Regions from separate parts of the Acetatifactor aquisgranensis genome, predicted to be linked through region 3. Evidence: predicted binding sites of a transcription regulator. Region 3 holds the regulator's gene; each other region holds the start of a gene.

Region 1 (7,449 bases), on a different contig from region 3:
GCAGTCATGGCCGTCCGGCCCATTGCCGAAAGAACAATCTTTTCCGATAGCTGCATATATCTATCCGGGCTTTACAGCCAAACCGCAAAGTCCCAGATGCAAATGCGACTCATTTGCATCTGGGACTATAACACATTTTTCCGTCTTTTGTCAATACCTGCCGCATATCTTTTTCATCCCCGGAGCAGTCGGGCGACAGTTCAGCGGCCTGCCCGGGCTGTCGCGCCCGCCACCGGGTTTCCCATCCGGTCAGGTCACGCCTGCGCAAGGCCACTGTGCCTGCGGCTTCCGGCCATAGAGCGCCCCTGCCGCACCGGTAGACGCCTACATCTATGTCCTCACTCCGCCAGATACATCTTCAGCCCGTCCTCTATCTTCAGAACCGTGGCCTCAGTGGTCTGGGAGCCCTCCAGATACGCGCCCAGCGCTTCGATCAGCACCTCCCGTATCTTCGCGTCCTCCGCCATGGGCTTATCCAGGCCTTTGCATATGGCCACCAGCGCGTCCGCCATCTCGTCGGAGTAGCATTTGATGGCAAACTCCACCTCGCTGCCCTCTGCCTCTATGGAGGTATATGCCTGGGACTCCGAGCGGTCTTCACGGGCCTGCTTCTCCAGGGAGGCCAGGTTCACCGGAAATCCCAGATAGTGATCCGTATCCTGAATCCGCTCCGACAGGGCCAGCCCCAGAAAATCCATAGCCGTGTCCTGATAAGGACTCTTCGCGCATATCCCTGTCTGCAGCAGCGGTATGAAGCTGTTCTCATAGGCGGTGAAACTCCCCCTGATATAATCCACCATGGCTATGGGGAACATGCAGTTCTTAAAGCCGGTAGCCCTTTCAAACGCCATCTTCGCCCCGGAGGCCAGATCCCACATATTATAGGCATGCTCCCCCTTGTCCCTGCGGTCCGTGATGCCGCAGTTGTCCGCGATGCGCTTCAGGCATTCCAGCTTTCCGGCCAGGGTCTCCGTATCCAGCCGTTTCCCTTTTACAATGTCCCCGCAGAAATAGGGATAGAACTTATCCACCAGCTCGTCTACCGTCTGCGGGCCCAGATAACTGTCCTGCGTCCCTGACAGGAACTGTGCCAGGGACTCCAGCGAAGCCATGTCCGCCTCCCCGATGTCCCTGCCCATGGCCATGTTGAAGCCGAACTGCAGAGGCACGGTATATCTGTGTCCGTCCTCCCGCACATAAGAGCCCGTAATTCCGGACAGAAGCTCTCCTTTCTCCTCCATGGGCGCCACCACTGTGCCGATGTCCACAAGCAGTCCCTTATCAATGAATGAATCCATGTCCAGCCCGTCCAGCACCAGGATGTCCGGCGCGTCCTCGCCCATGAGCAGGGTATTGAGCCCCTGGTAGACAGTATTGTAGTCCACACTCTCATCCTCATAGGCGGAATAGGCATATTGAATGGTAATACGGATCTCCGGATGCTCCTTATGGTACAGGACAGCCGCCTGCTGCAGCAAAGGGCTCTCGAAAACCGTGTACAGCTTCAGCTCCTCCTTTACCTCCACCACCGCATCCGGATCATAGGCGTACCGGTTCAGCCTGGCGCCGCCTCCGGATTCCCGGAACAGCGCATAAATGTCCCCCTCCTTTGACATGGCCAGGCCCATGCACCAGCAGTCTGTCATGGCAAAATCTGTCTCCAGGCCGTCCAGCAGCTTCTCCCAGGCATCCTCCCCCGCGCCGCAGCGGAATATGCCGTCCCTGTCTGCAGCGATCAGGGCGCCGTCATCTGCGGCGCAGAGCACGGTTCCGAAAGCGCTGGCAGTGGGTGAATCAATTGTGGCGCCGCTGCTTCCTTTGCCGTTTTCCCGCTTCTCTATCTGCATGTCCGTATTCTCACCGGTGCACAGATAGATATTTTTGCCGTCCGACGCCAGGGCGTCATTATATTGCGCGGACAACTGCCCGCTCTCCAGTATATGTCCGTCCTCTCCCGACAGGACGGCCGTGGAGGTGTAAGAGAGGGCGAACAGCGTGCCGTCCTCCAGCGCCGCAATGCCCCGGACGCTCTCGTACGCGCCCCACTCCTCATTCAGAACCGTCCACTGCGCGGGCGTGATATCCCTGGCCTGGGCGCCCTCGCCCTTCCACAGACGGCTCCTGTAGGAATCCTCCCCCTCTGCTGCGCAGGTGGCCAGAAGATACTGCGTGCCGCTGCCTCCCTGGAGCAAAGTGACATTCATGTTTTCCCCGCAGTCCAGCTCCAGACAGGCCAGCCAGTCCTGTGTCCTGTCCGCAAAGCCTCCCTCCTGCCGCACCCATTCCGAGAAGACCGTTTTTCCCTCTTCCTCTTTCGATGCCAGCAGATGTATCTCACCGTCTATGGCATTTATCTGCCTCAGTTCCCAGGATGCCAGTTCCTCCGGCAGCTCTTCCCCGGCCTCCGTCCAGCGGCCTTTTTGCTGTTCTGTCATGACGCTTCCCCCTGTGTCCTTTTTCCCGCATCCGGTAAGCGTCCCTGCCAGTACCGCCAGGCTCAAAAGCGCCGCAATTCCTTTCACATGTCTCATGCCCATTCCCTCTTTCCACAGCTCTCTTGATATGCTGCCTGTTTATTATAAGCCGTCTGCCGCAGGCAAATCTTAACTGTCGGTTAAGAATGGGTTGATAATATATTAAGGCTGCTGCGGGTCACCGTCTTCCTGCCGGATCAGCTCTTCCCTGGGGCTATCCGGTTCCGGCTCTCTCCCTTCCGCCTCTCCCACGAGGCGTCGGGTTACCCGGAAATTTTAACTGTTAAGCAGTATAAAAAAAGCATGCCCGCTGTCACATCCCGGGCATGCTCCTCTTTCAACTTTTCTGTTCTGCCGCGGCAGTTCAAACGGCCGCCTTGATTTTACTGCTCTTTAAATTCCACACGGCCGTCCTCGATATGGTAGACGGCGCCTATGGCTTTCAGGCCGGAGATGCGGATATTCTCCTGAATCTTCTTCACGCTGTTGTCCACGTTCAGGCAGCAGGCCTTGTAATCGTCCTTCTCGCCTCCGATGGCGGCCATGATCTCATCCGTGATGGACTTGATGAAGCCCCCCGCGCCCCCGCCGATGGCTGCGCCTACCGCGCCGCAGTGGGTGTGGCCCAGAACCACCACCAGGTTGCAGCCCAGATGATCCGCCGCGTACTCCACGCTGCCCAGCTGGTTGTCGTCCATGACATTTCCGGCTACCCGAATGGTGAACAGCTCGCCGATGCCCGCGGAGAAGATGCTCTCGGGAATCACGCGGGAGTCCGAACAGGTGACTACAATGGCGTAGGGGTGCTGGCCGTTCTCACAGGTATCCTTACGAATCGCGGGGGAGATGTCCCCTGTGCCTGTGGAAGAGGTCAGGTATTTTTCATTTCCGCCCTGCAGCTTCTTCAGCGCTTCCTCTGCGGAAATATTAGCTTGATGTGACATGGTACAATCCTCCTTTTTGTTAAAATTATAACATTCTGCCTGATGGTTGTCAAAGCATTTCGCAACGGTTCAGACAGGGCTCACGGTTCAGGCAAGGCGCCAGCCGCTGCGCCCGAAACGCGGAAAATCTGCATTTGGGCGCCCACAGGCCTGGCGGCAGTCCCAGGGCGGCACACCGCTTTCGGGACAGGGTTTTGCCGGCATTGGTTACAGCCGGATAGCGGCGGGTGTCCTATGGGGCAGATAGACTCTGCCTGACCTCTTCTACGGAGGCATGGAACGGCGGATAGCCCGGCATATCTGTGCGACCCCTATTCCAATAAGACTCCCAGGCCCAGTAATCCACTCTAGGCTGATTATTTTCTATCGGGAATTCCAGAGGATCGAACACCTCGAAACGAGTGTCTATCTCCTGATCTACCTGTCTGATTCTTCTTTCCATTTCGGCAGCCTCTTCCGCAGTCGGCTCTCTACCCATTTCTCCGCTGGCAAAAGGATCATCGGGATAGACAAAACTCACATAGTCCACTGCGTTTTCAAAATTGCTCTCACTCCATCCAACCATGCCCAAATTGTGGCGGACATAGAGTGCACCTGTTGTCCTCTCCCGGTATACCGCTACTCCAACGGCAGCATATCCCAAATCACTCGTACCGCCTTGCTCCAATGGTATACGCTGCACTTCGGTGCCATCCCAGATTAGGGCCGTAAAGGTGAAATCATAGCGTGTACGTCCAGATTCTTCAAAAATGCCCTTTCCAAATATCAGCAAATCCTCTGTGCCGTCCCCGTTCAGATCCCCAAGCGCGGCGTACATGGCTTCTTCAGGGCTGTATGTATTCAGCGCTTCCAGAAGCGCTTCCCGGCGCTGGCGGTCCAGGATTCTGGCATTTTCTTCTTCTTTCTGCTGCTGCTCCAGCAACTCCTCTTTCTGCCGCTCCAGCTCCTCTATCAGGGCATCTATTTCGGCATTGCCCGCATCTGCAATCTCTTCCGCCACATACTCCGGAACATCATCAATGGTAAAGGACGAGACTGTGATGGAGCTGTCTTCCCCGGCATAGACAAGCTGCGCCGTCTCCCCGGCCTTTATCGTAGCTGTCTGCAGGATCTCGCCCTCCGGACTGGAAATCGTACATTCCACCTTTCCCTCCAGAAGATAGACATTCATATGCTGCGCATCCGGCGATTCCACAAAGCCGCAGGTGCCCCGGATGCCGACTACCATCGTAGAATTCCGGATGTCCATGGATTCGTCTTCTTCAAGGGGCTCGGCCACATTGAAGAAGAGACTGCCGGAATGAACCAGGACTTCCAGATATTTGCCCTCTTTTTGAATTTCCACCTGGCTTTGCGCGTCCATCTTGGCCAGCTTCGTATCGTCAAGGTTGATCCAGGCATAGCTCTCGGAGCGGGTGTCTACCTGATATCCGCTGTAGAGCTTCAGGCCCTCGATAATCGAGACGCCCTTGCCATCCTTGTCCGCCACGGCCACTTCGCCCTGTGTCCTTAAAAGCTCAATGGTGGTCGCCGCCGTCCCGCCGCAGGCCGTGCAGGAAAGCAGAAAGGCTGCTGCCAGCAGGGCTGTGACGGCGCGGAAAAAGACATTGTTGTGATATTTCATTTCTGTTTATTACTCCTTTGCATTCGTGTATCCTCCCGGAGTCTCCAGGCCGCTTATCGTGCGGATTTTCGGAAGCCGTTCCTGCCGATTCCCCTGTTTTTCCAGGAACCTTTCTGACTTGCACCTGATTCCGCTTCCTGAAACCGCGGGAGTCCGGCCTGTTATGCCAGGTCCGGCTCCCGCCGCATTTCTCAGCGGAAGCTCTTCACCCAGGCTATCAGGGAGTCATGGTACACGTTCTCCGTCACGTCCCTGCGCATCTGATCGGTAATGGGCCCGTTCTTTTCCATGATGGCCAGGATCGCCTCCTGCAGTCCGGCGATTTTTCCCTCCTCGAACACTTTCTTCACGGCCTCTTCCGCGGCGGCTTTTCCGTCCGCAGGGCCGTGTGCCGTCTCCTGCCCTGCCGCGCCTGCCAGGGCGGATTCTGCTGCCCCGGACGGCTCTGTCGCTTCGGCTTTCCCGCCGCAGGCCCCATCCCGGGTATTTTCCCCTGCGCCGGACGATTTCTGCGCTGTTTCCCCGAGGACACCCTCTTTGCCGGATGCTTTCCCCCCGGCTTCCCATGCGGCCCTTTCTGTGCCGGCGCTGTTCTGCTGAGCCTCGTTTACCGCGGTGGATTCTTTCGCCGCTTCCCCGCCGGATACCTTCTGTCCGGCATCCTGAGCCGTCTCTCCGGCCCCGGGCTGCCCAGGGCTTTGAGCGGCAGTCTCCCCCGCTTCTTTATCGGAAGCGCCCTGGGGCAGATCCTCTGTCCACTCCCCGTTTTCCGGCACCCAGATCTCCCCGGAATTTGCCTTTACGTTCACGGCGATATGGCCTCCTGCCACGCTCACCCGCTGGCCGCTGAGCGCGCCGATATATTCCGCCGTGTTCCCCGCAGGCAGGGTCATCACATAGTCGCTGTCGTCATTGTTCACCGTGACCAGGACGGACTCTCCATTACAGTTCCTGGAGAAAGCGTACTGGCGGTTGGTCAGCAGCAGCTCCTGATAGTCCCCGTAGGAAAGCGCCTTTATCTTCTGCCGCGCCTTGCCCAGCGCCGCAATCAGGCGGGTGCAGGCGTTCTTCTCCAGAGCGTCGCCGAAATCCGCCAGGGAGAGCGCAGGGCGCAGGGAATCATCGGAATATCGTTCCTTTTTACCCTCTATTCCGAATTCCGAGCCATAATAGACAGAAGGCACGCCGGGCAGCGTGTACAGCAGCACATGTACCGGCGCGAAATGGGCCTTGTTGCTCAGCTTCGTGTAGATCCGCTCCACGTCATGGTTGTCCACGAAATTGTACAGCTTCAGCCCGTCTGGCCGGTTCCCTCCCATGCCGTAGAGACGCTTCACCGTATGGGCAATCTCGAAGTAATTGTGGTCGTTGTGCCCGGAGTACAGGGCCTTGTGCAGATGGTAATTGGTGACGGAGTGCAGCGTCCCCTCGTTGACCCAGCGGGTATAGTCCCCGTGGATGACCTCGCCCATGAGCCAGAACTCCGGCTTCACCTCGTCTGCCACACGGCGCAGCGCTTTCATATAATCGAAATCCAGCACATCCGCCGCGTCCAGCCTTATGCCGTCGATGTCGAACTCGCTGACCCAGAACCGCACTACATCGCAGATATAGTCCCTCACCGCGGGATTCTGCTGATTCAGCTTGGCCAGCAGGTCGTAGCCGCCCCAGTTCTCATAGGAAAAGCCGTCGTTGTACTGGTTGTTCCCCCAGAAGTTCACATTGCGGTACCAGTCCTTATACGGGGAATTCTCCCGTTTCTCCCGGATGTCCTTAAAAGCGAAGAAGTCCCTCCCGGTGTGGTTGAACACGCCGTCCAGGATGACCCGGATGCCCTGCCTGTGGCACTCCGCCACATAGTTCGTCAGATCCTCGTTGGTGCCCAGGCGGCTGTCCAGCTTTTTGTAATCCGTGGTCTCATATCCGTGCCCCACGGACTCGAACAGGGGCCCGATATAGATTGCGTTGCAGCCGATTTCCTTTATGTGCGCTATCCAGGGAATCAGGGTGTTCAGCCGGCGCACCGGCTCTGCATATGAATTTTCTTTCGGTGCCCCTGTAAGCCCCAGGGGGTAGATATGGTAAAATATTGCCTCGTCGTACCATGCCATGTCGCGTTTCCTCCTATTCAGCTGCCGTTTGCGGCAGCTGATGCTTTCTGCGGCCATTGCCGCATTTTCGTATTTCCTTTTCCAGTATAATCCGAATTCTCGAAATAGTCAACTCTTCACGGCAATCCGCCGGCATGCAGGATGAATTTATGTTAATCTTTTATCTAAAATACGTCAATCTCTGGCACGTTTCAGCGCAGGGTTACAAAATCTGTCATCAAACTGTAATCATTTTCTGTTATAATATACTCATGGAAGAAGAAATTTGCCGCGATGTCCAAGCCGGGTCACTTGGC
Region 2 (7,449 bases), on a different contig from region 3:
CCATCCTCTGGACTTCGCTGGTGCCCTCGTAGATCTCGGTGATCTTGGCATCGCGCATCATGCGCTCCACATCGTACTCTCTGGTGTAGCCGTAGCCGCCGTGAAGCTGTACAGCCTTGGTGGTGACTTCCATGGCAACCTCTGCGGCATACAGTTTCGCCTGCGCAGCCTCGAAGCCGTACTCTTTCTGGGTAGCCTTTGCCATGGCAGCCTTGTATACCAGAAGCTGTGCGGCCTGTACCTTGGTGGCCATGTCAGCCAGCTGGAACTGGGTGTTCTGCAGGGCAGCGATGGGCTTGCCGAACTGCTTTCTCTCCTTGGTGTAGGCGATGGTCCTCTCCAGAGCGCCCTCTGCTATTCCTAACGCCTGCGCAGCGATACCGATACGTCCGCCGTCCAGAGTATGCATGGCAATCTTGAAGCCCTGGCCCAGCTTGCCCAGCATGTTCTCCTTGGGTACGCGGCAGTCCGTGAAAATCAGCTCGTATGTAGAAGAACCGCGGATACCCATCTTCTTCTCCTTGGTGCCGAAAGTGAAGCCCGGGGTTCCCTTCTCCACGATGAAGGAGGTGATTTCCTTGATCTTTCTGCCTCTCTTCTCAATGGTTCCGGTCACGGCGAAAATGACATATACGTCAGCTTCCTTGCCGTTGGTGATGAAGATCTTGGAGCCGTTGATGATATAGTCGTCCCCGTCTGCCACAGCCTTGGTCTGCTGGCCCTGAGCGTCCGTGCCCGCGCCGGGCTCGGTGAGGCCGAATGCGCCCAGCTTTTCGCCCTTAGCAAGGGGAACCAGGTATTTCTGCTTCTGCTCTTCCGTACCGAAAGTCATAATGGGATCGCAGCACAGGGAAGTGTGCGCGGAAACGATGACGCCTGTGGTGCCGCAGACCTTGGAAAGCTCTTCCACGCACATAACGTAGGTCAGAGGATCGCAGCCCTGTCCGCCGTACTCCTTGGGAACAGGGATGCCCAGGAAACCGTTCTTCGCCATCTTGCGGGCGGTCTCCCTGGGAAATTCTTCGGTTTCATCCACCTCCTGAGCGAGGGGCTTTACTTCTTTTTCGGCAAACTCCCTGAACAGAGAGCGCGCCATTTCATGCTCTTTGCGCAACGTAAAATCCATGATTTACATTCCTCCATCTATTTTCTTAATTTCAGCAGTTCTTTGACGTCTTTCTGTTTTTCGGGCTCTGCACCGATTTCCTCGAATCTGTCATGCTGTCAGCCCTTCTGTTCCGAACAGCTTTTCCGTCTCTCCCTGCTGACTAATGCTTCCGTCTTCGCCAACCTGGGCAGCACACCGGCAGTACGCCGCATCCGGAAAAATCCCGTCCTCGCGCCTTCCCCGGACATGCGAATCATTCCTGTCTGGGGGAACCGATGTACGCACAACGGGCGAAACCGCCGCTCCCTGGATGAAGCGGCAATTCCGCCTGACATATGTCTTACTTCTTGCTGTAGTCGTAGAAGCCTACGCCGGTCTTCTTGCCCAGCTTGCCTGCGCGGACCATCTTGCGCAGAAGCGGATGAGGACGATACTTGGAATCGCCGGTCTCGTTCTGCAGCACTTCCATGATGGCCAGCACGATGTCCAGGCCTACCAGGTCGCCCAGAGCCAGAGGCCCCATGGGATGGGATGCGCCCAGCTTCATGGCGGTGTCGATGTCCTCCACGCTGGCGATGCCCTCCGCGTAGATGCCGATAGCCTCGTTGATCATAGGAATCAGGATCCTGTTCACCACGAATCCGGGAGCTTCCTTCACCTCTACGGGAGTCTTGCCGATCTCCACGGAGATGTTCTTGATCTTCTCTACCAGCTCGTCGGGGGTATTGGCGCCTGCGATGACCTCCACCAGCTTCATCCTGTCGGCAGGGTTGAAGAAATGCATGCCAATCATGGGACGATCCAGTCCGGCACCTATCTCGGTGATGGAGAGGGAAGAGGTGTTGGTGGCGAAGATGCACTCGGGCTTCACGATATCCTGAAGCTCCTTGAAGGTGGTCTTCTTGATCTGCATGTTCTCAGGGGCAACCTCGATGACCAGGTCGCAGTCCGTGCAGATGTCCTTTAAGCCTGTGACAATCTTGGCGGAGATGGCGTCAGCCTTCTCCTGGGTAATCTTCTCCTTGCCTACCAGGAAGTTCAGGTTCTTTAAAATCCTGGCCTTGCCGCCATCGGCGAACTCCTGCTTGATGTCGCAAAGGCATACCTCATAGCCGTCCGTCATGGCAAATGCCTGCGCGATTCCGGCACCCATGGTGCCCGCACCGATAATACCTACTTTCATGATAAGTCCTCCTTATTGTTTGTTCTTCTTTGTGCCTTCCACAAAAAAACTCACCCCGCCCACCACAATGGCGCATCCCGCTGCCCTTGTGACCATGTCCTTGCTGACCGTTCCCCGATAGAAGAGAAACAGGCCTGCCGCCATGAGAGCGATTCCTGCCAGTATACATATTATCTTTTTTATATTTTTCTTGTCCATTGGCCAGCTCTCCGTTTAGCAGTTCTTGAAAGGCTCTTTCACTTTCTCCTTGTTCTTGTCAAGGAAGAATGCCATGCCGTATTTCTGGTCTTCTGTCTCGAAGCAGGCGCCGAAAAGCTTCTCCTCCAGCACAATTGCCTCGTCCATGTCCATATCCAGCCCTTCGTTGATGGCTTTCTTGCAGTTGCGGACTGCGATGGGAGCGTTCTTCGCGATGCCCGCTGCCATCTTCTCCGCGGCGGGAAGCAGCTCCTCCTGAGGGTAGACCGCATTCACCAGACCGATGCGCAGCGCCTCGTCCGCCTTGATGTTGCGGGCGGTGTAAATCATCTGCTTGGCCATGCCTGCCCCTACCAGGCGGGCCAGTCTCTGGGTGCCGCCGAAGCCGGGGGTGATGCCCAGTCCCACTTCGGGCTGGCCGAACACCGCGTTGTCGGAGCAGATCCTGATGTCGCAGCTCATGGAAATCTCACAGCCGCCGCCCAAAGCGAAGCCGTTCACCGCGGCGATCACCGGGATGGGCAGGGTCTCCAGCTTGCGGAATACATCGTTGCCCTTCTTGCCGAAAGCCTCGCCCTCAGCCTTGGTGAGATTGCTCATCTCCCCGATGTCGGCTCCGGCCACGAAGGACTTCTGTCCCGCGCCGGTGACGATCAGGCAGCGCACTGTCTGCAGGTCGATGCCGTCAATAGTCTTGTCCAGCTCCTCCAGCACGGTGGAGTTCAGGGCGTTCAGGGCTTTCTCACGGTTGATGGTGAGGATGGCGTAGGCGCCCTTCTGCTCATACAATACAAATTCCATGTCATTTTCTCCTTTTATACATTATGCATGATTACACGCGGTTACACGCGTTCCTGCGCACACAAAGCACATACAACCGAAAATCAGCACATCCCGCTTCCGACCGGCTCCATTCCGTCAATTCCTGTGCGGAATCCAGCGCCCCGGCGCTTCAGCCTCAGGCTATGTATCTCCGGCCCCGCCGGAAAGGGGAACGCTATTCCCGCATTTGCCGCCCTCCACTGAAAGCCGCCAAAGGAAGAATGCCTCTGCGCAGGAGCCATTCTTCCCTCTTTCGGTCTATATGTCAGTCCTTAGTCCTCAATCTTCACAATGGTGGAGCAGCCCATGCCGCCGCCGATGCACAGGGTGGCCAGGCCGGTCTTCGCGCCCTTGGCCTGCATCTCATGGAGCAGGGTCACCAGGATACGGCATCCGGAAGCGCCCACGGGATGTCCCAGAGCGATAGCGCCGCCGTTGGGGTTCAGCTGCTTGTCTACATCTATCCCTAAATCCTTGCCCACTGCCACGGACTGAGCGGCAAATGCCTCGTTGGCCTCGATGATGTCGAAGTCCTCAATTTTCATGCCGGTCTTGGCCATGACTTTCTTCGTGGCGGCTACAGGGCCGATGCCCATGACCTCGGGACGCACGCCCGCCAGAGCGCCTGCCACGAAAGTAGCCATAGGCTTCACGCCCAGCTCCTTGGCCTTCTCCTCGCTCATCACCACGATGGCAGCGGCGCCGTCGTTGATGCCGGAAGCGTTGCCTGCGGTGACGAAGCCGTCCTTGTTGATAGGACGAAGCTTCTGCAGACCTTCGATAGTGGATCCGGCGCGAGGCCCTTCGTCTACCTTGAACTCGATGGTCTCTTTCTTTTTCTTGACCATGACGGGAACGATTTCGGCATCAAATGCGCCGGACTTCTGAGCTGCCTCGGCCTTCTGCTGGCTCTTCAGCGCGAACTCGTCCAACTCCTCACGGGTCAGATTCCATTCACGGCAGATATTGTCAGCCGTTGTGATCATATGGTAATCATTGAAGGCATCCCACAGGGCATCCTTGATCATGGTGTCCACCAAAGTACCGTTGTTCATCCTGTATCCGTAACGGGCCTGGGGAACCGCGTAGGGAGCCATGGACATGTTCTCCATGCCGCCCGCCACGACCACATCGGCATCTCCTGCCATGATCATCTGGGCCGCCTGGTTCACGCAGTTCAGACCGGAGCCGCATACCACGTTCATGGTGACAGCCGGTACTTCGATGGGCAGTCCCGCCTTGATGGATGCCTGACGAGCCACGTTCTGTCCCTGGGCCGCCTGGATGACACATCCCATGTACACCTGATCTACGGCCTCGGGCTTCACGCCTGCCCTGTTCAGGGCTTCCTTGATTACAATCGCTCCCAGCTCTGCGGCGGGGGTGGTGCTCAGGGTGCCGCCCATGGTGCCGATAGCGGTACGGCAGGCACCGGCTAATACTACTTTCTTTGCCATTTGTTTTCCCTCCAACTAGTGTTTTGAATATGATTGTTATTTTTTTATCATAGCCACTGTTCTCAGTTTATCATAGACAGCGCCTATTTGCAATGTCTTTTCCTTAAATTTTGATAAAACCATTTTGATAAAACAGCGGCCGGTAAAACCTCCTATTGCCCCAACTGGTAAAAATATTTCGTATCTCCCCTGGTCACAACGAACAATTCCCCAAGCGCGCTGACGGAGTCCGCTTCCCCCAAATCCTGCACCTTCTCAAACGTCTCGTCAATCAGGTAGGCAGTCCCCCCTTCCCTGACAAGCGCGTACCCGTTACAGAACCCGGAGGCATCCTCGAACATGGCCGCTTCCTGCCCGTCGTGGTCTATGTAGCCCCAGGCTTCCCCGTCCTGCACGAGCCAGTAATTCTCATCGCTCATGTAGATTCTGTCATACACGGCTTTTACGATGCGGTTGTCCGCCGTTTCAAAGGTCATGCCCGGATACAGGGCAAAATCCACCAATACATCCCGTTCCCCTACAATCCACACCATGTTGGAGCCGTAGTTATAGAAATAGGCTCCATCGTGATAGAAGCTGCGGAAGCCGTTCTCCTCGTCCCAATAGTCCTCCGAGTACACGAATCCCTTTTCCGCGTCCGGCTCCGCGTGATAAAAATCGCATTCTCCCAAAATTTCATAGGTATCCGTGCACATAGTTATCCAACCGGCATCATATTCAAAGGTCCCCGCGACATAGTAGCCGTGATTCACCGTACTCAAGGGCAATCTTGTATAATAGCTGTCCGTGCCTGCGATGTTGGCAAAGCCGTCCTCTCCGCCAGCCGCCTCTTCCACAGCTCTTCGGTATTCTTCCTCAGCCCTCTCCAAATACCTGGTGTACAGGGGATCCTCATGCCATTCGATATTGCCTGCAGCATCCACCTCCCCTATCTGGTATGACCCAGTACCATAGCTGTACCCCACTCCCTCTCCCTGTCCTACAAGGACATCATCATACTCGGCGCGATAGACCTGAGATACTCCGTCATAGAAACCATTTATGAAAGCCCACGGATGCGCAGGCAATGCCTGCACCAGCGTCCCGTCCGTCCTATGATATGCAATCTCTCTCTGCCCTTCTCCCAGCGGGTCTCTCTCCGTAAGGACGATATACATCCCGCCGGAAGCCCGCACCTGCTGGTCTCCCTGGTACAGGACATTCCCCTGAGGGTCGAACAGGGTGTAGGATTTGTGCTCCATTTCATATGTGACTGTCTCTCCCAGGACTTCATTTTCCACTTCTTCCACAGTCCTGTCAACCATCACGAAATTCCCGCTGTCGTCCGGCGCCTGAAAGTCTGCGTGCTCAAAAGGCACAATCACCTCATTCTGGTAATTGACGGCCCCCCATAAGCCGTCTTTCTTGACAGGCATCACGCCGCCCTTTGCAATGCCGTAGCTTTCATATTCCGATAAGGCAAGAATCTCCTCCAACGTTTCGCCTGCCTCCTCTCCCGGCGCCTCCGCGGTCTCCTGCGGCTCTTCTGACCTCTCCTCTCCGGTCTCCTGCGGCTCCTCGGCCAGCTCCGTCCCCAGAGCCTCCAAATCCACTTCCTCCAGCACGAAATCCGGTATGTCAGACCTGCGGAGCCTGCTTTTCACGATTTCACAGGCAGCGCCCTCCTCTCCTTCCGAATAGATATATATATCCGCCCTCTCGCCTGCGGACACCTCGGCCTCCGCGCTCTGGCCGGACACAGGATCCGTCACTTCACAGTGGACTTTCCCCTCCAGAACGCAGACCTGCATATGGCCCTCCTCCAACACGCTGACCCACCCGCAGGTCCCGCGTATGCCCACTGTCATGGTGGATGTGCGGATATCCAGCGTCTCGTCCTCCTCAAGGGGTTCCGTGATGTTGAAAAAAAGATGCCCGGAATTCACGAAGATTTCCAGGTTCCGGTTCTCCTTCCGAAGCTCGATGGCGCTTTCCTCATCCATTTTCACCAGCTTCACATCGTCCAGGCTGATCCAGGCGTGGCTTTTTGCCTCAGTCCCCACCTGATAGCCGCTGTACAGGCTCCTGTCCTCTGACACGGGGACGCTCTCGCCGCCCCCGTCCGCAATGCTCACGGATCCCACCGCCTTTGCCAGGGACATCGCCGCTGCCGTGGCCGAAGACCCGCAGGACGCAAGGAACAGCGCTGCCGCCGTCAGCAGCGCCACTATCTGTCTGTTTCTTGCCATTCTTTTCATCTGTACTTTACCTCTCCCTCTAATTTCCGGAACTTTTTCCGCGTCTATTATACCAGGACGCTTACGCGGCGGCAAGTTAAAAAAACTTTTCCGCTAATTTCGAAAAAAAGAGAAAAAAGCTGCCCCTCCCGGATAATGCTGCCCCTGTCAATGGTTCCCGGAAGCGGCCGGCAAATCCTGCAATACATAGTTATCCGCATCAAAATCAGGTTCTTTCTCTTTAATTGCCATCATCAGCGCGCCTACATCCGGCTCCTGCCGGGGCAGCACCAGTTTTCCTCCTCCGGCTTCCACCAATCTGCCAAAAGGCTTTAAAATGCAGTCCCCGCTCTTAAATAAACCACCGGAATAAGATACCGAAAAATCAGAATCTGTAAGCCCAAGCTTCTTCGCCACAGACTCCACGCTCATCCACAGTTCCCTCGCACCTTCTTCGTAAATGCT
Region 3 (7,449 bases):
GGAATCGTGGCCACACGCATCCGCCTTGTTGCGTTAAAGGTGCCCCCATAGCCGACGCTCTCCCCCTCTTCCACTGTCTTCACATAGACGATATGGCTGTAAAGGGAAAGAGCCGGGCGCAGCCTCACCGTGTCCCGCCTCATCTCGTCCGAAGGGTACAGCCCGTACATGGCGATTCCGGCCCGCACCATGTCCATCCGGGCCTGAGGCATCTCCAGGGCGGCCGCACTGTTGGCGCAGTGCTTCACCGGGATATCAAAAGAAAGCTCCCCCTTTATCATATGGAGAAACTCCTGAAAAGTTTCCAGCTGCCTTACCGCATTTGTCTTGTCCGCTTCGTCCGCCTTTGCAAAATGGGTGAAAATCCCTTCTATTTCGATTCCCTCCTCGTCCATGAGCCTCCTTATAAAGGAGATTCCATCCGCATCCGGACGGATGCCTATCCGATTCATGCCCGTCTCTACCTTGACATGGACTTTTACTGTTTTTCCAAGCTTTCGGGCAGTCCTCCCCAGCTCCTCTACAGTATCCGCGCGGAATACCGCCGGACGGATTTCCTCCTTTACCAGCATCTCATAAGAATAAGGGAAAGTATAACCCAGTACAAGAATAGGTTTTCGTATCCCGCCCTGCCGCAAAGCCAGCGCCTCTTCAGCCGTGGCCACCGCGAATCCGGTCAGGAAAGACAGCGGCTCCAGCTTTTTTGCCACAGGTACGCTGCCATGCCCATATGCGTCAGCCTTGACCACAGCCAGCACTTTCGTCTCCGGGGCCAGTCGCTCTTTCACGCCCCAAAGATTCGCCTCTATTACATCCAGATTCACCTCTGCCCACACCCTCTGGCAGCAGGCAGGCGTTCTCTCATAATCCATTCTGAACCCCCCATATCCGACAGGCGCTCATTTCCGTATCTCTGACGATATCTTCCCCGGGAGGGTTCGGTCGAACAGACGGACGCCCGCAGACGACTGCCGCAGCCTCCGCAATGTCTCCCGCGGTGCAGGCATAGGGGCCAATCTTCGCCGCCACATAATCCCCTGCCCTGCCGTGGACATAGGCTCCCACGGCTGCCGCCTCAAACCCCTCCATTCCCTGCGCCAGAAGAGCCGCCACGATTCCGGTCAGCACATCGCCGCTCCCCGCCGTGGCCATGCCGTCGTTTCCGCTCAGGTTCACGCAAGTTTCCCGTTCCTGCCCGCAGATGAAAGTCCGCGCGTCCTTTGCCGCCACCACGGCGCCCAGGCCTGCCGCCAACGCGCCGCCTGCGGCAGGCAGGTCTGCCTTGCAGTCGGCGACAGAACATCCCAGGAGCCTTGCCATCTCCCCCACATGGGGCGTCAGCAGAATGGTGCGGCCCGCTTTGCCCTGGCTTGCCAGTCGTTCAAATAATTCCGGCTGTTCCGAGAGCAGGTTCAGGCCGTCCGCGTCCACCAGCAGAGGTTTCCCGCCCTCCCGGATAACCTGTTCCAGACAGGCAAGCGCCTCCCTGTTCTTACCAAGCCCCGGGCCGATGGCTATCACATCCGCCCACGCCATACCCGCCTCCAGATCCCCACAGGTTCCCAGAAGCGCCTCGGGCACAGCCTGCTGCAAGATAATCCTGTTCTCCGGCGGCGTGATGACCTTTACCATCCCCGCTCCTGTCCGGTAGGCAGCCTTTGCCGCCAGCACTGCGGCGCCTGCCATGTTCACGCTTCCCGCAACCAGCAGAACCTTTCCGAAAGTGCCCTTATTCCCGCCGCCGTCCCGCTCTGGCAAAAGTGCGGAAATGTCCTCGTCATAGGCGAACATCCCGGGCTTCCCGCCATAAAAGCTCCTGGACGAAATACCGATGTCGGCAATCCTCACTTCCCCGGCATATCCGCACCCCGGATACAGCACCAGTCCCCGCTTGCAGAAGCCAAACGTCACCGTGGCGTCCGCCTCCACGGCACGGCCCAGAATCCTGCCCGTGTCCGTATCTATGCCGCTGGGCATGTCGAGCGCGAGCCTCCAGCCCTCAAGATTCCGGAAGACATCCACAGCCTCCCCATATATGCCCTCCACCGCTCTGGACAGCCCTACGCCGAACAGGGCGTCCACCAGCACCGCGTATTCCTGCCGCTTCGGCCTGTCTGTACATTCCACAGGATAATTCCTCAGAATCTCTCTCTGCTGTATCCACCGGGCGGAAGCTTTTGCCTCATCTCCCACCAGCCAGACCTCCACCTGATAGTCCTTTTCGCTCAAAAGCCTCGCCACGGCCAGTCCGTCGCCGCCGTTATTGCCCATTCCGGCCATGACCAGCACATGCCGCCTGCCGCTCCGCCCCGCGCAGCGCTCCTCTATCATCTCCGCTGCCGCCAGGGCCGCCCGCTCCATCAGGACGCATGCAGGTATCCCTGTCTTCTCTATCGTATTACTGTCGTATTCTCTCATCTCAGACGCCGACACCAGATATTTCATACAGCACCTCCTGTTCCGCCTCAAAATCCCGTTTGTACAACAAAACAGACTGTTGCCGCCACAGTCCCGCAATCAGTCCGTTTCAATCCCAAAATCCCTTTTCTCTTCTGTGCTCACATATCCTGTCCGTCCAAATCATGGTGCATGTCAAAGATATCCACTACCTCAGCCCCGAACACATCATGCATATAACTGTAGATAGCATGATTATGCCGCTCCATCTCCTGTTTCCTGACCAGTCTCTTCTTCAGTTCTACGCGGATTTCCGATATCCATTCTTCGGTCTGTTGGATACTTTCGGTATTCACCGCCATGATATCATAGCACCAATCCATGGTAGCAAGCATCAGCTGGAAATTCACCCTTTCGATTTCCCTGGGCAGCTCCAAAAGTTCATCCTGACAGTTCTCCAGCTTTTCATTGCATTCCTCCACAAGGCGCTTGTTCTGCTCCGTCTTCTGGGCATTCTCCGAGTCATCGCGCTGCTCATCATCCCCCATCATGGAAACGATCTCTCCCATCAGGCGTTTCTTCAGCCGTTTGATTTCCTTTACCTCGTTATTCAGCTTGCCCTGCTGCTTCAAAAGGGCATTCAGCTCTCCCTCCAGCCGGGCTACACCTTCCCTGGCCTCCCCATTCAAAAGCTGATACCACTTATTGTCCAGAGTCAGAACGGGTATATGCTTCCCTTTCAATGCCTGTTCAAAAAGCTCCCTTCTGTGCTCATCCTCCTCATGCTTCATATTCTTCCATGCACCTCCTGGGTTCTAATCCCTCTTTTGTTCTCCCAAATGCCTATCTTCCATTTGGTACCTGCTGATATTATATGACAATTTCATAAGGCTGTCGGACAGATGGACATTCTCCACCTGAATCCCCTCCGGCACATTCAGATCCACATGGGCGAAATTCCAGATAGCCCGGATTCCGGTCTTCACCAGCCTCTCCGCCACAGGCACTGCGCTGGCTTTCGGAATGGCCAGCACCGCGATATCGATGTCATTCTCCTGGATGAACCGCTCCAGCTCCTCCATAGGCATGACCCCGATGCCACGGACCTGGCTGCCCACCAGTTCAGGATTCGAATCGAACATGCCGCGGAAAATGAATCCCCGCCTCTCGAAATTGGTATAATTTCCCAACGCCCGTCCCAGATTTCCCGCACCGATTATGACGAACTTATGCCGTCTGTCCAGCCCCAGGATTTTGCCGATTTCATCGTAGAGATACTCCACATTGTAGCCATAGCCCTGCTGGCCAAACCCTCCGAAATTATTGAAATCCTGCCGGATCTGGGAAGCGGTCACCTTCATCAGCGCGCTTAAATCCTGAGATGATATCCTCTCCACGCCCTCATCCTTCAGTTCTCCCAGATAACGGAAATATCTGGGCAGACGTCCGATGACAGCCTGTGAAATTTCCTTTTCGTCCAAGTTCCTTACCTCCAGCCTTGTACAGCAAACAGCTCTCCGGTTTCGTCCTGCTCCACCATGTGCACAGGACGCACATGGCATTTATGGCCATCCGGCCGCTTCATGCCCTGAATAAGGTCATGATACCATGTGCGCAGGGCGCACATGGCATTTATGGCCATCCGGCCGCTTCATGCCCTGAATAAGGTCATGATACCATGTGCACAGGGCGCACATGGCATTTATGGCCATCCGGCCGTTTCATGCCCTGAATAAGGTCACGGTACCATATCCGCATATTTGATGCGGTAAATCCGTCTCAGGGAATCATTGATGCGTTCCTCATCGATATTCCCATTCCGAACGGCTTCCAGTACACCCTGATACGCTTTATCGTAATCCTCCGGCATCAGAAGCATGTCGCAGCCTGCCAGAACCGCCATGATAGATGCCTCGTCCGCAGCGTAATACTCTGAGATGGCAGACATGTCCAGCGCATCCGTAATGACGACTCCCTGAAAGCCCATCTGCTCCCTCAGGATATCCGTCACGAGAACCTTGGAAAAGATGCCGGGGCTGTTGTCGCCTGTCAGCGCCGGTGCCGCCATATGGCCCACCATCACCATATCCGCCCCTGCGTCAATCCCTGCCTGGAACACCGCCAGTTCTTCCGCCCAGAACTGCTCCTCTGTCCTGTCCGTAGATGCCATTCCATCGTGGGGGTCCTGGATGGCACTGCCCATTCCCGGGAAATGCTTCAGACAGGCGGACACATTCTGCTCCTGCAGCCCGCGCACCATGGATGTCACGAAACTGGACACCACGGACACATCCGAGCCATAGCAGCGCCCCTCCATGATACTGCCCTCCACATTCGCCAGATCTGCCACCGGCGCGAAATCCACATTAAAGCCCAGACCCGACAGAGAAGTCCCGATAGTCACTCCCGTCTGATAGGCATTTTCCGGATCCCCGGTAGCTCCGATATTCTCTGCGCTGTCTATTTGGGGCCCGATGGAAGAGCCTATCCGGGAAACAACTCCTCCCTCTTCATCCACGGCTATAAAAAGAGGATATCTGGCATACTGTGCCGTATTGGACAGCATCTCCCTGAGCTGTTCTTCCGATTGTATATTCTCACTGAAATAGACAAGCCCTCCTACAGCATGTTCCTCCAGCGCCTGTCTGGTGCCGTCCCCGGCCTGTATCACAGTGCCGACCCCGGTAATCGCCTCCGGCTTCACTACGAACAGACCCGCCACCTTATCTTCCAGCGTCATCTCCGAAATCCGTTCATCCACATATGTATCGAGCCTTTCTTCCCAGGTGGGCTCCACCACCTCCGGCGTCGGCTCCGGTGTGGATTCCGGAATCGGCTCTATGGCGGGGATACTATCCTCTGTGGCCAGCATCTCATCAATCAATGCCTGGTTGCTCTGTTCCTTTTCTTCAGCAGCTTTCCTGTTCTTCATCAGGGCAAAAACGCCGTACCCGATTCCTGTGCCCAGCGCCAGAATCAATATCAGGAACACGGCATATACCATAATCTGGTTCCTGAGCCTCCTTTTTCTCCTTGCTTCCCGTCTCTCCTGCTGATCTTTATTATCCATTTGTGCGTCCTCTCACGATTTGTGCGCCCTACCACGATTTGTGCGCCCTACCACAAATTTGTATCCTCATGCAAAATAACATATTTTAGCGACTGTGCGTATATATTAGGAAAGGAAATGAACTTTCGTCCATTTCCTTCGCTTTCTCCCACTTCATCCTCTGTATTTCGTTTCTTTCGCACATAAAAAGCTTTCCGCATTTTAATTCTTCTGTACATCAATGGAAGGATAACATATTCATTATATTGTTTCCGTCTCCATCTGTCAACACATTGTACGAATTTTCCAAATTTTTCTACAAAACTTATAAAACTCACAAATTGGTCAACACGAAAATATCATAAATTGCCTTGATTGCCGCCTCGAAATCATCATTGGTCACGCCGATGATGATATTCAATTCGGAAGAACCCTGGTCAATCATCTTCACATTGACATTGACATGGGAAAGCGCGGAGAAAATCCGCCCTGCGGTTCCCCTTGTGGCTTTCATGCCCCGGCCTACTACCGCAATCAGCGCCAGATCCGACTCTATCTCGATGGAATCCGGTTTCGCCAGACGGTAAAGGCTGGCCACCACTTTCTGCTCCTTGTGCATGAACTCATCCTGATGCACAAAGACCGTCATAGTATCGATGCCGGATGGCACATGCTCAAAGGAAATGTCGCTCTCCTCAAAAGCCTGCAGCACCTTTCTGCCAAAGCCCACCTCGGAATTCATCTTGTCTTTCTCAATATTGATGCAGCAGAAGCCCTTTTTCCCGGCGATGCCGGTGATGACATATTTCGACTTCTGACAGGTGCTCCCCACGATCCATGTGCCGTTGTCGTCAGGGGAATTGGTGTTGCGGATATTGATGGGGATATTCTCCTGCCGCACGGGGAAGATGGATTCCTCATGCAGGACGCCGGCTCCCATATAGGAAAGCTCCCTCAGCTCCCTGTATGTAATCACATCGATTCCCTTGGGATTTTCGATGATTCTCGGATCCGCCACAAGGAAACCCGATACGTCCGTCCAGTTCTCGTACACATCCGCCTGGACAGCCTTGGCCACGATAGAGCCGGTGATATCCGATCCCCCCCTGGAGAAAGTCTTGATCTCCCCGCTCGGCTTCGCGCCATAGAAACCGGGGATGACCGCATATTTGCTGACCGCGAGCCTCTCCGCCAGCGTGCCGTTGGTCTTCTCCGCATTGAAAACGCCGTCCTCGTCGAACCGGATGACCTCAGCCGCGTCCACGAACTCAAACTCCAGATAGGCCGCCATGATGATGCTGTTCAGATACTCGCCGCGGGATGCCGCATAATCCCGGCCCGCCTTTGCCTTGAAATTCTTCTCAATGGTCTCAAACTCTCCGTCCAGACTAAGGGAAAGCCCCAGTCCGTCGATAATCTCCTGGTACCTCGCCCTGATGGCCGACAGCTCCTCCCTGAAATCTCTGCCGGCCTCCGCCGTATCATAGCAGGCGTACAGCATATCCGTCACTTTGCTGTCCTTGTCGAAACGCTTCCCCGGCGCGGAGGGCACCACATATCTCCTGTCCCCATCGCTGCGGATAATGTCCCCCACTTTCCGAAACTGCTCGGCGCTTGCCAGAGAGCTCCCGCCAAATTTCACTACCTTAGACATTCTTCCCACTCCTCACTGCCCCTATTATTGTATGGATTCTGTCTTACGCGACACGTATCCTGTTCAGGATTGCATCTCCAAGCGCCGCGCACTTTGCGTCGAATTCTTTCTCTTTCATCGCCGGGACAAAAAGGCCTGAGTCCTCTCCGCCCCCTGCCTCCACAAGACTGCTCCCCGCAAAAGCCGCCTGCACGTCTGCCAGTGCCGAAGCCTTTATCCTCACGAAAAACCGTCTTTCTGTCTCTGTCACATCGGCAAGCTCTGCTTCCTCCTCAGACCAGCCCCGCATCACGGTCCTGCCCGGATGCATCGCACAGTCCATCACATCCGCCGCCACCGCACTGGCCGT
Region 4 (7,449 bases), on a different contig from region 3:
ATTAAGGCATCGCGGTATGCCCAAGATTTCTCTGAGTGGGTACAGTCAGTAGTACATAAGCTAAAGCCGTCCATTCAGGGTTATTCGAAGAAGCAAATTGATTTGGCAATGGCTCTGATCCTGTATGAACAGTCTCTCAGAGATAATGCATATGACGGCTTGTTTTGCCATTTTACAGAAATTTATAAGGAGAGAGGTGGTGTTTTTTAATGAATGAATTCAAAATAACAGATGTACCGGAAATCAAGAGTCCTGATTCAGAGATTTTTAGCATGAAAAAACCAGAAAGCAGTATGTCCGTGAAAGATGCGAGAGAATTTTGGGATAATAGGTTTAAGGGAGGGGAGGAGTCGGATGTAGGAGACAAAGGGAATTTAGAACAAGAAGTCGTGGATGGCAAAGTGCAATACTATGACGATAATGGTAATTTGTATCGAATAGATAAGGACTTGCTTCCCAATTGTGAATACGTGGTCAACAATTATGAATATAAGACTGATGAAATGGGACGGATTATATCTGCAGGAGGAAAGCTTCGCTTGAAAGAAGAGCAGAAATATGAACCTATAAAGGACTCGATACAAGATATAGGAAAGGGCAGTGAGCGTATGACAGATGACCGAGGCCATTTAATCGGAAGTCGCTTTGATGGAGGAGATGGACTTGAAAATGCAGTGCCCCAAGATGCGAAAATAAATAGGGGTGACTACAATGCGTTTGAAGGTACGCTTGCAAAAGCAGTTGAGGAGGGAAAAGATGTAAAAATAAAAGTAATACCTATTTATGAAGGGGATAGCAGAAGACCAACAACTATAGGTGTCACATATAGTATAAACGGTGAATTGAATATTCGGATTTTTCCGAATTCACGTGGAAAGGAGTAGTCTATGAACGAAAATATGTTTCAGAATATATTTGATAAGCTGCAAGAGGTTCTTCCACAAAAATGGGATAAGATAGTTTTTTATGCCAGCTATTTTCAAGGAAGTTATAATATGAAATACTTTATTGATTTAGGAGATGGGGAATATAAAGATTGCTTCAGCCTGGGAAATATACCTAACATGCAGTTAATGAAACTATTTATGGATATCAATAAAATTATATCACCAATCAGGGATTACTTGGAAGAGGCGTCAAAATGGAATGTAATAACAATGATTATTGAGGCAGATGGAAATTTCAAAACTCATTTTGACTACAGTGCCAAGAATGATAATTTTATATCATATGAGAAAGAATGGAAAAAATATTATTTAGGATGATTGGTCTGGATGCTGTACCATGGCAGACGGTGAATCGGGTCGGAAAACGGTTAGAGCTTATAAGTGATTGATAGTTATATAAGATAGTTGAAATATGCTTTTGGCATACCTGATTTTGAAATCTTTTATGCTTTGCGAAATAAGAAGGAGGAATCCCAAATGACATCATTCATTCAAGTGAAAGCGAAAAAGCTTACAGTACTAATAGTCACTGTTGCTGTTATTATCATCATTGTGGGAATATTTTATAAAGGATACTTAAGCGCCACAGAAAAATATGAAGCAACAATCCAAAGACTGGAGGAAGAGGTTGAGAGGCTTTCAGAACCGGTGGCTGTGTATGAGGAGGCCTCCAAGGAAATAGATATCCGTGTCATAAATGCGGAAATCCAGGATATCGGCGAACTTGCCACGATAGAATATCTATATACGGATGCTGGGAAGTTTGAAGACCCTGCGGAGCTGTTCGGAAAAGAGATTCCCTTTTCTTTCACCACGAAATCATTCATCGTAAAATGGGATGGTACTATCAAGGCCGGGGTGGATATCAGCAAAGTGACGGCAGAGGTAAATAAGGAAAAGAAAGAAATAGTCGTACATATCCCGGAGGCGGAAATCCTTTCCCATGAGATAGAAGATGACAGCATAGAGACCCTCGATGAAAAAGACGGCCTGTTCAATAAAATCAAAGTGGAGGATATCAGGGAGTTCGACATCAACAGCAAGGCTGCCATGGAGCAAAGAGCGATTGAAAATGGTCTTTTGGACAAGGCCTTTGAAAACGCGAAATCGATTATATATAAATTGCTGGATACAGATATGGTCGAGGAACTGGAATATAGCATTACATTCGAGACGATTAATGAATAAGCTAAAGAGGGGCATTATCTGGATTTATAGGGTAATGCCCCGTTCTTAATGTTAACGAATGTTAACGAATCCTTTTTTCAGCTTGACAAAATCCCATTCCCATATTATCCTAAATCTATGGACAACAAGTCCAAAGTCTCAATTTCAGGAATTTCTAAGGTTTAATAGCGTTTCTGCTGTTTTTCACTGGAAAGTACTACTTAAGATTCATCAAAAAATGGAAAAGGCAGGAGCGGTATCGCCTCAGGCGGCTCCTGCCGAAAGAAAGCAGGCTCTATGGAATGCATCATCCGAAATAAGCATCCATGGAAAGTCAAAAAGGAGGAGTCTATGGGGATAGAAAATGATGCGATATTGTCATATCTGGAAAACAACGGACGCTTCGCCGATTTGTTCAACCAGTGTTTCTTTGGAGGAAAGCAGTGGGTGAAGCCACAAGAATTGAAAGAGGGTTCAGAGGTTTACACGCCGTCCCCGAAGAGTAATCGCAGGCCAAGAATCCGCGACATCAAAAGACGATTAGAGTCGGGAGCCTGCCTGAAAGTCCTGGCGGTGGAGGCGCAAAGCGATGTAAGCTACATCATGCCCTGGCGCATCATGGAATACGATTGCAGGGAATACGAGAAGCAGATTCGGAAGATTCAGAGCGCCAACCAGAGTGCGGAGGAATCCGGCAGGAAAGGAATCTACGCCAGCACGGGGGAGCGCCTGTGGCGATACAGGCGGGAAGACCGCATCGCACCGATCTATACCATATGCCTCTATCATGGCCAGGAGAAATGGGATGGGCCCAAAGGACTGAAGGACATGGTGGATTTTGCCGCGGGCTGTTCCGAGGCTGAGAAGAGGGACTGGGAGAGCCGCTTCATAGATTACCCCATGCGCCTCATATGCGCCAACGAGCCCATGGACTGTTCCGGATTCCGGACATCTTTGGGCGCAGTGTTCGCCCTGCTTCCTTTCCGGAGCGACAGAGCGGGCCTGAAGCAGATGCTTGATAAAAATCCGTCATACGGCCGACTGGATGAAGAGACGGCAGAGACAATCGGCATCCTGATGGGAGTGGAAGGCTTTATGGAGCATAAAGAAGAATATAAGAAAGGGGAGACATATAATTTGTGCCAGGCAATTCGGGAAATGATAGAAGATGGTAGGATGGAAGGGCTGAAAGAGGGTATGAAAGAGGAAAAAACCAACGGCCTCCGCATTTTCATCCGGTCCAACCGTGATGACGGTGTGGCGGATGAGACGATTGCTGAAAAGCTGCAGAAATATTATTCCCTCAACAAAGAGGAGGCGTGGGAGGCGCTGTCCCATAACTGATGGGAGAAGTCCATGAAACAGCTGTGAAGGCCATATGAGATAAAATTGAATTACGACAACCTGTTCAAGGCTGCGCTTCGGCAAGGATGGCCGGAGACAATATCCAAAACTTTCACAAAAAATTAACAAAAAAATGCAATTCGTCCTATGCGAGTTGCGTTTTTTATGTTATACTGTTTAGGACAATAATCATGGGGGTATTTGCGGTTTTCCGATATACCCCGGTTAAGTCGTTAGTATTTATCTAATTATAAATGGAGGACTGAGAGCATGAGTACTACTTCAAAAGCGAGCCAAAGAATAACAGCTTTGCTCGATGACAACAGTTTCGTTGAAATCGGCGCACTTGTGACGGCAAGAGCCACTGATTTCAATATGAAACCCAACGAGACTCCTTCTGACGGTTGTATTACCGGCTATGGAGTGATCGGCGGGAAGCCTGTGTATGTGTACAGCCAGGATGCTTCCGTGATGAACGGGACTATCGGCGAGATGCATGCCAAGAAGATTGCGGGTCTCTATGATCTGGCGATGAAGACCGGCTCCCCTGTAATCGGACTGATTGATTCCGCAGGGCTGAGGCTGCAGGAGGCAACGGATGCGCTGAACGCTTTCGGCGCGATTTATATGAAGCAGACGTATGTATCTGGCATCATCCCCCAGATTACTGCCATTCTGGGAACCTGCGGAGGAGGGCTTGCCCTGTTCCCCACCCTGACTGACTTCACTTTCATGGAGGAGAAGAACGCGAAGCTTTTCGTCAATGCGCCCAATGCGCTGGACGGAAATGTGATAAGCAAATGCGATTCCTCCACAGCTGCGTTCCAGTCTGAGGAAAGCGGCATTGTGGATGTGGTGGCCGATGAAGCTACAGTCCTTTCCAAAATCAGGGATTTGATCGGTTTCCTGCCTTCCAACAGCAATGAGGGCAGCGATATCGTGGAGTGCACGGATGATCTGAACCGTGTGAACGAGGAGCTGGCAGGCTGCGCGGGAGACACTTCCATAGCGCTTTCCATCCTGGCTGACAGCAATGATTTCTTCGAGGTAAAGGCAGGCTATGCCAAGGATATGGTGGTAGGCTTCATAAAGCTGGACGGTGTGACCGTAGGCGCAGTGGCCAACCGCAGCGAGATATGCGACGAGGAAGGAAAGGTGGCTGAGAAGCTGGATGCTGTCCTGTCCAGGGAGGGATGCGAGAAAGCTGCTGATTTCGTGAACTTCTGCGACGCATTCGAGATTCCCGTGCTGACGCTGACGAATGTAAAGGGCTACAAGGCGACTATGTGCTCCGAAAAAGGAATCGCAAAGGCAGCCGCAAAGTTGACCTATGCTTTCGCGAACGCCACCGTTCCCAAGGTGAATGTGATCGTGGGCAAGGCTCTCGGCACTGCTGCCATCGCCATGAACTCCAAGGCTCTCGGCGCGGATATTACTTTTGCGTGGCCGGACGCTCAGGTTGGCGCCATGGAAGGAAAGCTTGCGGCGAAGATTATGTATGACGGTCAGGGCGCGGATGTGATTAATGAGAAAGCCTCTGAGTACGATGCGCTTAACTGCAGCGCCGGAAGCGCCGCCAGAAGAGGGTATGTCGACAGCATTGTAGAGCCCGCTGACACCAGAAAATACGTTATCGGCGCTTTTGAGATGCTCTTCACCAAGAGCGAGGACCGTCCCGCAAAAAAGCACGGAACTGTATAGAAAGGGTGATATAAAGATGAAGAAATTTATAGCCATACTGTGTATGATTACCTGTCTCTTCGGACTGACGGCCTGCGGAAGCGAAGCGGCGCTGTCAGAGTACGAACAGCGCAAGGTGGAGAACGCACAGCAGCTTGCGGACGAGATGGTCCTCTATCTCTTCGCCCAGTATATGGACGACGCGGCAGCGGAGTCTTTCGATGGATATACTGCAGGCGAAGTGGAGTATATACTGGAGAATCAGTATAATATCCGGGTGGATGGGAACGCATTCTTGACGGCAATCGATTCATTCCATTCCGCAAAGGCTTCCATAGGGACCATTACCGGAACCAATGGAAGCACGGCGACGATTGACGGCAGTCAGATCACCGTGGAGGTAGAGGTTACCGGCGAGCAGAAGAATGCCACGGCGGAAATCATTTTCTCCAATGACATGTTCCTGAAGCTGGAAGCCGCTGCCCTGAACCCCAAAGCATCCACAAGCGATTTGATGGGCAATGCGGCGCTGAATACGCTGATTGGTATGGGCACCGTGTTCGCGGTACTGATTCTGATCAGTCTGATTATCTCCGCGTTCAAGGTGATTCCGAAGATTCAGGCGAACATGGCAAAGAAGAAATCCGCTCCGGCGGAGGGCTCCGGCGTTGACAATGCGGTGACACAGATTGCGGAGCAGGAGGCAATCGTGGAAGAAGAGACGGACGACTGTGAGCTGGTGGCCGTCATAGCGGCAGCGATTGCAGCCAGCGAGGGCGCTGTCACCACAGACGGATTCGTAGTGCGCTCCATCAGGAGAAGATAGGTTAGGAAAAATAATAAATAAAAGCATTCTATTTTAGGAGGAAATAAAAAATGAAGAATTATACAATTACCGTGAACGGAAATGTATATGATGTAGTAGTAGAGGAAAACACGTCCGGCGCTCCCGTAGCGGCAAAGGCTCCCGCTGCTCCCAAGGCAGCACCGAAAGCTGCTCCTGCAGCCGCTCCCAAGGCAGCTCCCGCAGGCGGCGCAGGCAGCATCAAGATAGAGGCAGGTGCGGCAGGCAAGGTATTCAAGCTGGAGAAGAAAGTGGGCGATGCGGTAAAGAAAGGTGACGCAGTCGTCATTATCGAAGCGATGAAGATGGAAATCCCTGTTGTGGCTCCTGAAGACGGAACCGTTGCAAGCGTTGACGTGGCGGTAGGCGATGCCGTAGAGGCAGGCGCTGTACTGGCTACCATGAACTGACGCGGCGCAAGCGTTCATTCAAGGCAGTGATATACGGTAGAAAGCACTTTAACGGACTTTTTACCGTCAACAACAACAGGAGGTCAACAAATGGATTATATAGCTTCAACGCTAAACAATCTCGTTCATCAGACGGCATTCTTCAATCTGACCTGGGGAAACTATCTGATGATTGCGGTTGCATGCTTTTTCCTTTATCTGGCTATCCGGCATGAGTTCGAACCCTTGCTCCTGGTTCCGATAGCCTTCGGTATGCTGTTGGTGAACATCTATCCCGACATCATGCTTCACGCAGAAGACGCCTCCAACGGTGTGGGCGGTCTGCTGTACTATTTCTATGTACTGGACGAATGGGCCATCCTGCCTTCCCTGATTTTCATGGGTGTGGGTGCTATGACGGACTTCGGTCCCCTGATTGCCAACCCCAAGAGCTTCCTTCTGGGCGCGGCGGCGCAGTTCGGCATTTTCGCGGCATATTTCGGGGCCATCTTCATGGGCTTCAACGATATGGCGGCGGCAGCCATCTCCATCATCGGCGGTGCAGACGGACCTACATCCATCTTCCTGGCCAGCAAGCTGGGGCAGACGGCAATCATGGGGCCTATCGCAGTGGCGGCGTATTCCTACATGTCGCTGGTGCCCATCATCCAGCCGCCTATCATGAAGCTGCTGACTACGAAAGAAGAGCGGAAAATCAAGATGGGCCAGCTTCGTCCGGTTTCCAAGCTGGAGAAGATACTGTTCCCTATCGTCGTTACGATTGTGGTATGTCTGATTCTTCCTACCACGGCTCCTCTGGTAGGCATGCTGATGCTGGGCAACCTGTTCAGGGAATCCGGCGTGGTACGTCAGCTGACAGAGACGGCTTCCAATGCCCTGATGTATATCGTGGTCATATTGCTGGGCACTTCTGTAGGTGCTACCACCAGCGCGGAGGCCTTCCTGAACTGGGATACGCTTAAGATTGTGGCACTGGGCCTGATTGCGTTCATGTTCGGCACGGCAGCAGGTGTGCTGTTCGGCAAGATTATGTGTAAGGCTACCCATGGCAAGATTA

What was found. The regulator Rex, encoded in region 3, represses fermentation and respiration genes when NADH is low (regulators of the CRP and FNR family bind a similar motif). The targets are predictions, from matches to a motif close to ATTGTTAANTANTTAACAAT.
Region 1: the regulator Rex is predicted to act here: its motif matches at 3,434-3,453, upstream of NFS35_RS07410 (carbonic anhydrase).
Region 2: the regulator Rex is predicted to act here: its motif matches at 4,801-4,820, upstream of NFS35_RS15055 (acetyl-CoA C-acetyltransferase).
Region 4: the regulator Rex is predicted to act here: its motif matches at 3,569-3,588, upstream of NFS35_RS21930 (acyl-CoA carboxylase subunit beta).

The regions. Positions count from the first base shown of each region.
Region 1 covers NZ_CALPDH010000006.1:135,208-142,656, forward strand. The annotation lists gene NFS35_RS07405 (extracellular solute-binding protein) at 339-2,531, opposite strand; gene NFS35_RS07410 (carbonic anhydrase) at 2,858-3,418, opposite strand; gene NFS35_RS07415 (FecR domain-containing protein) at 3,651-5,042, opposite strand; gene NFS35_RS07420 (alpha-amylase family glycosyl hydrolase) at 5,234-7,153, opposite strand.
Region 2 covers NZ_CALPDH010000016.1:124,391-131,839, forward strand. The annotation lists gene NFS35_RS15030 (acyl-CoA dehydrogenase) at 1-1,126, opposite strand, end outside; gene NFS35_RS15035 (hypothetical protein) at 1,225-1,443, opposite strand; gene NFS35_RS15040 (3-hydroxyacyl-CoA dehydrogenase family protein) at 1,449-2,291, opposite strand; gene NFS35_RS15045 (TRADD-N-associated membrane domain-containing protein) at 2,304-2,489, opposite strand; gene NFS35_RS15050 (enoyl-CoA hydratase-related protein) at 2,505-3,290, opposite strand; gene NFS35_RS15055 (acetyl-CoA C-acetyltransferase) at 3,584-4,768, opposite strand; gene NFS35_RS15060 (FecR domain-containing protein) at 4,921-7,005, opposite strand; gene NFS35_RS15065 (N-acetylglucosamine kinase) at 7,153-7,449, opposite strand, start outside.
Region 3 covers NZ_CALPDH010000002.1:136,333-143,781, reverse strand. The annotation lists gene alr (alanine racemase) at 1-872, opposite strand, end outside; gene NFS35_RS02345 (NAD(P)H-hydrate dehydratase) at 862-2,445, opposite strand; gene NFS35_RS02340 (hypothetical protein) at 2,559-3,188, opposite strand; gene NFS35_RS02335 (redox-sensing transcriptional repressor Rex) at 3,213-3,878, opposite strand; gene NFS35_RS02330 (hypothetical protein) at 3,884-4,039, opposite strand; gene NFS35_RS02325 (glycoside hydrolase family 3 protein) at 4,136-5,467, opposite strand; gene NFS35_RS02320 (aspartate kinase) at 5,781-7,100, opposite strand; gene NFS35_RS02315 (homoserine dehydrogenase) at 7,144-7,449, opposite strand, start outside.
Region 4 covers NZ_CALPDH010000031.1:1,650-9,098, forward strand. The annotation lists partial or broken gene NFS35_RS21905 (ATP-binding protein) at 1-210, shown strand, start outside; gene NFS35_RS21910 (DNA/RNA non-specific endonuclease) at 210-884, shown strand; gene NFS35_RS21915 (immunity protein YezG family protein) at 888-1,265, shown strand; gene NFS35_RS21920 (DUF4230 domain-containing protein) at 1,425-2,135, shown strand; gene NFS35_RS21925 (hypothetical protein) at 2,466-3,458, shown strand; gene NFS35_RS21930 (acyl-CoA carboxylase subunit beta) at 3,729-5,159, shown strand; gene NFS35_RS21935 (OadG family protein) at 5,176-5,964, shown strand; gene NFS35_RS21940 (acetyl-CoA carboxylase biotin carboxyl carrier protein subunit) at 6,015-6,392, shown strand; gene NFS35_RS21945 (sodium ion-translocating decarboxylase subunit beta) at 6,483-7,449, shown strand, end outside.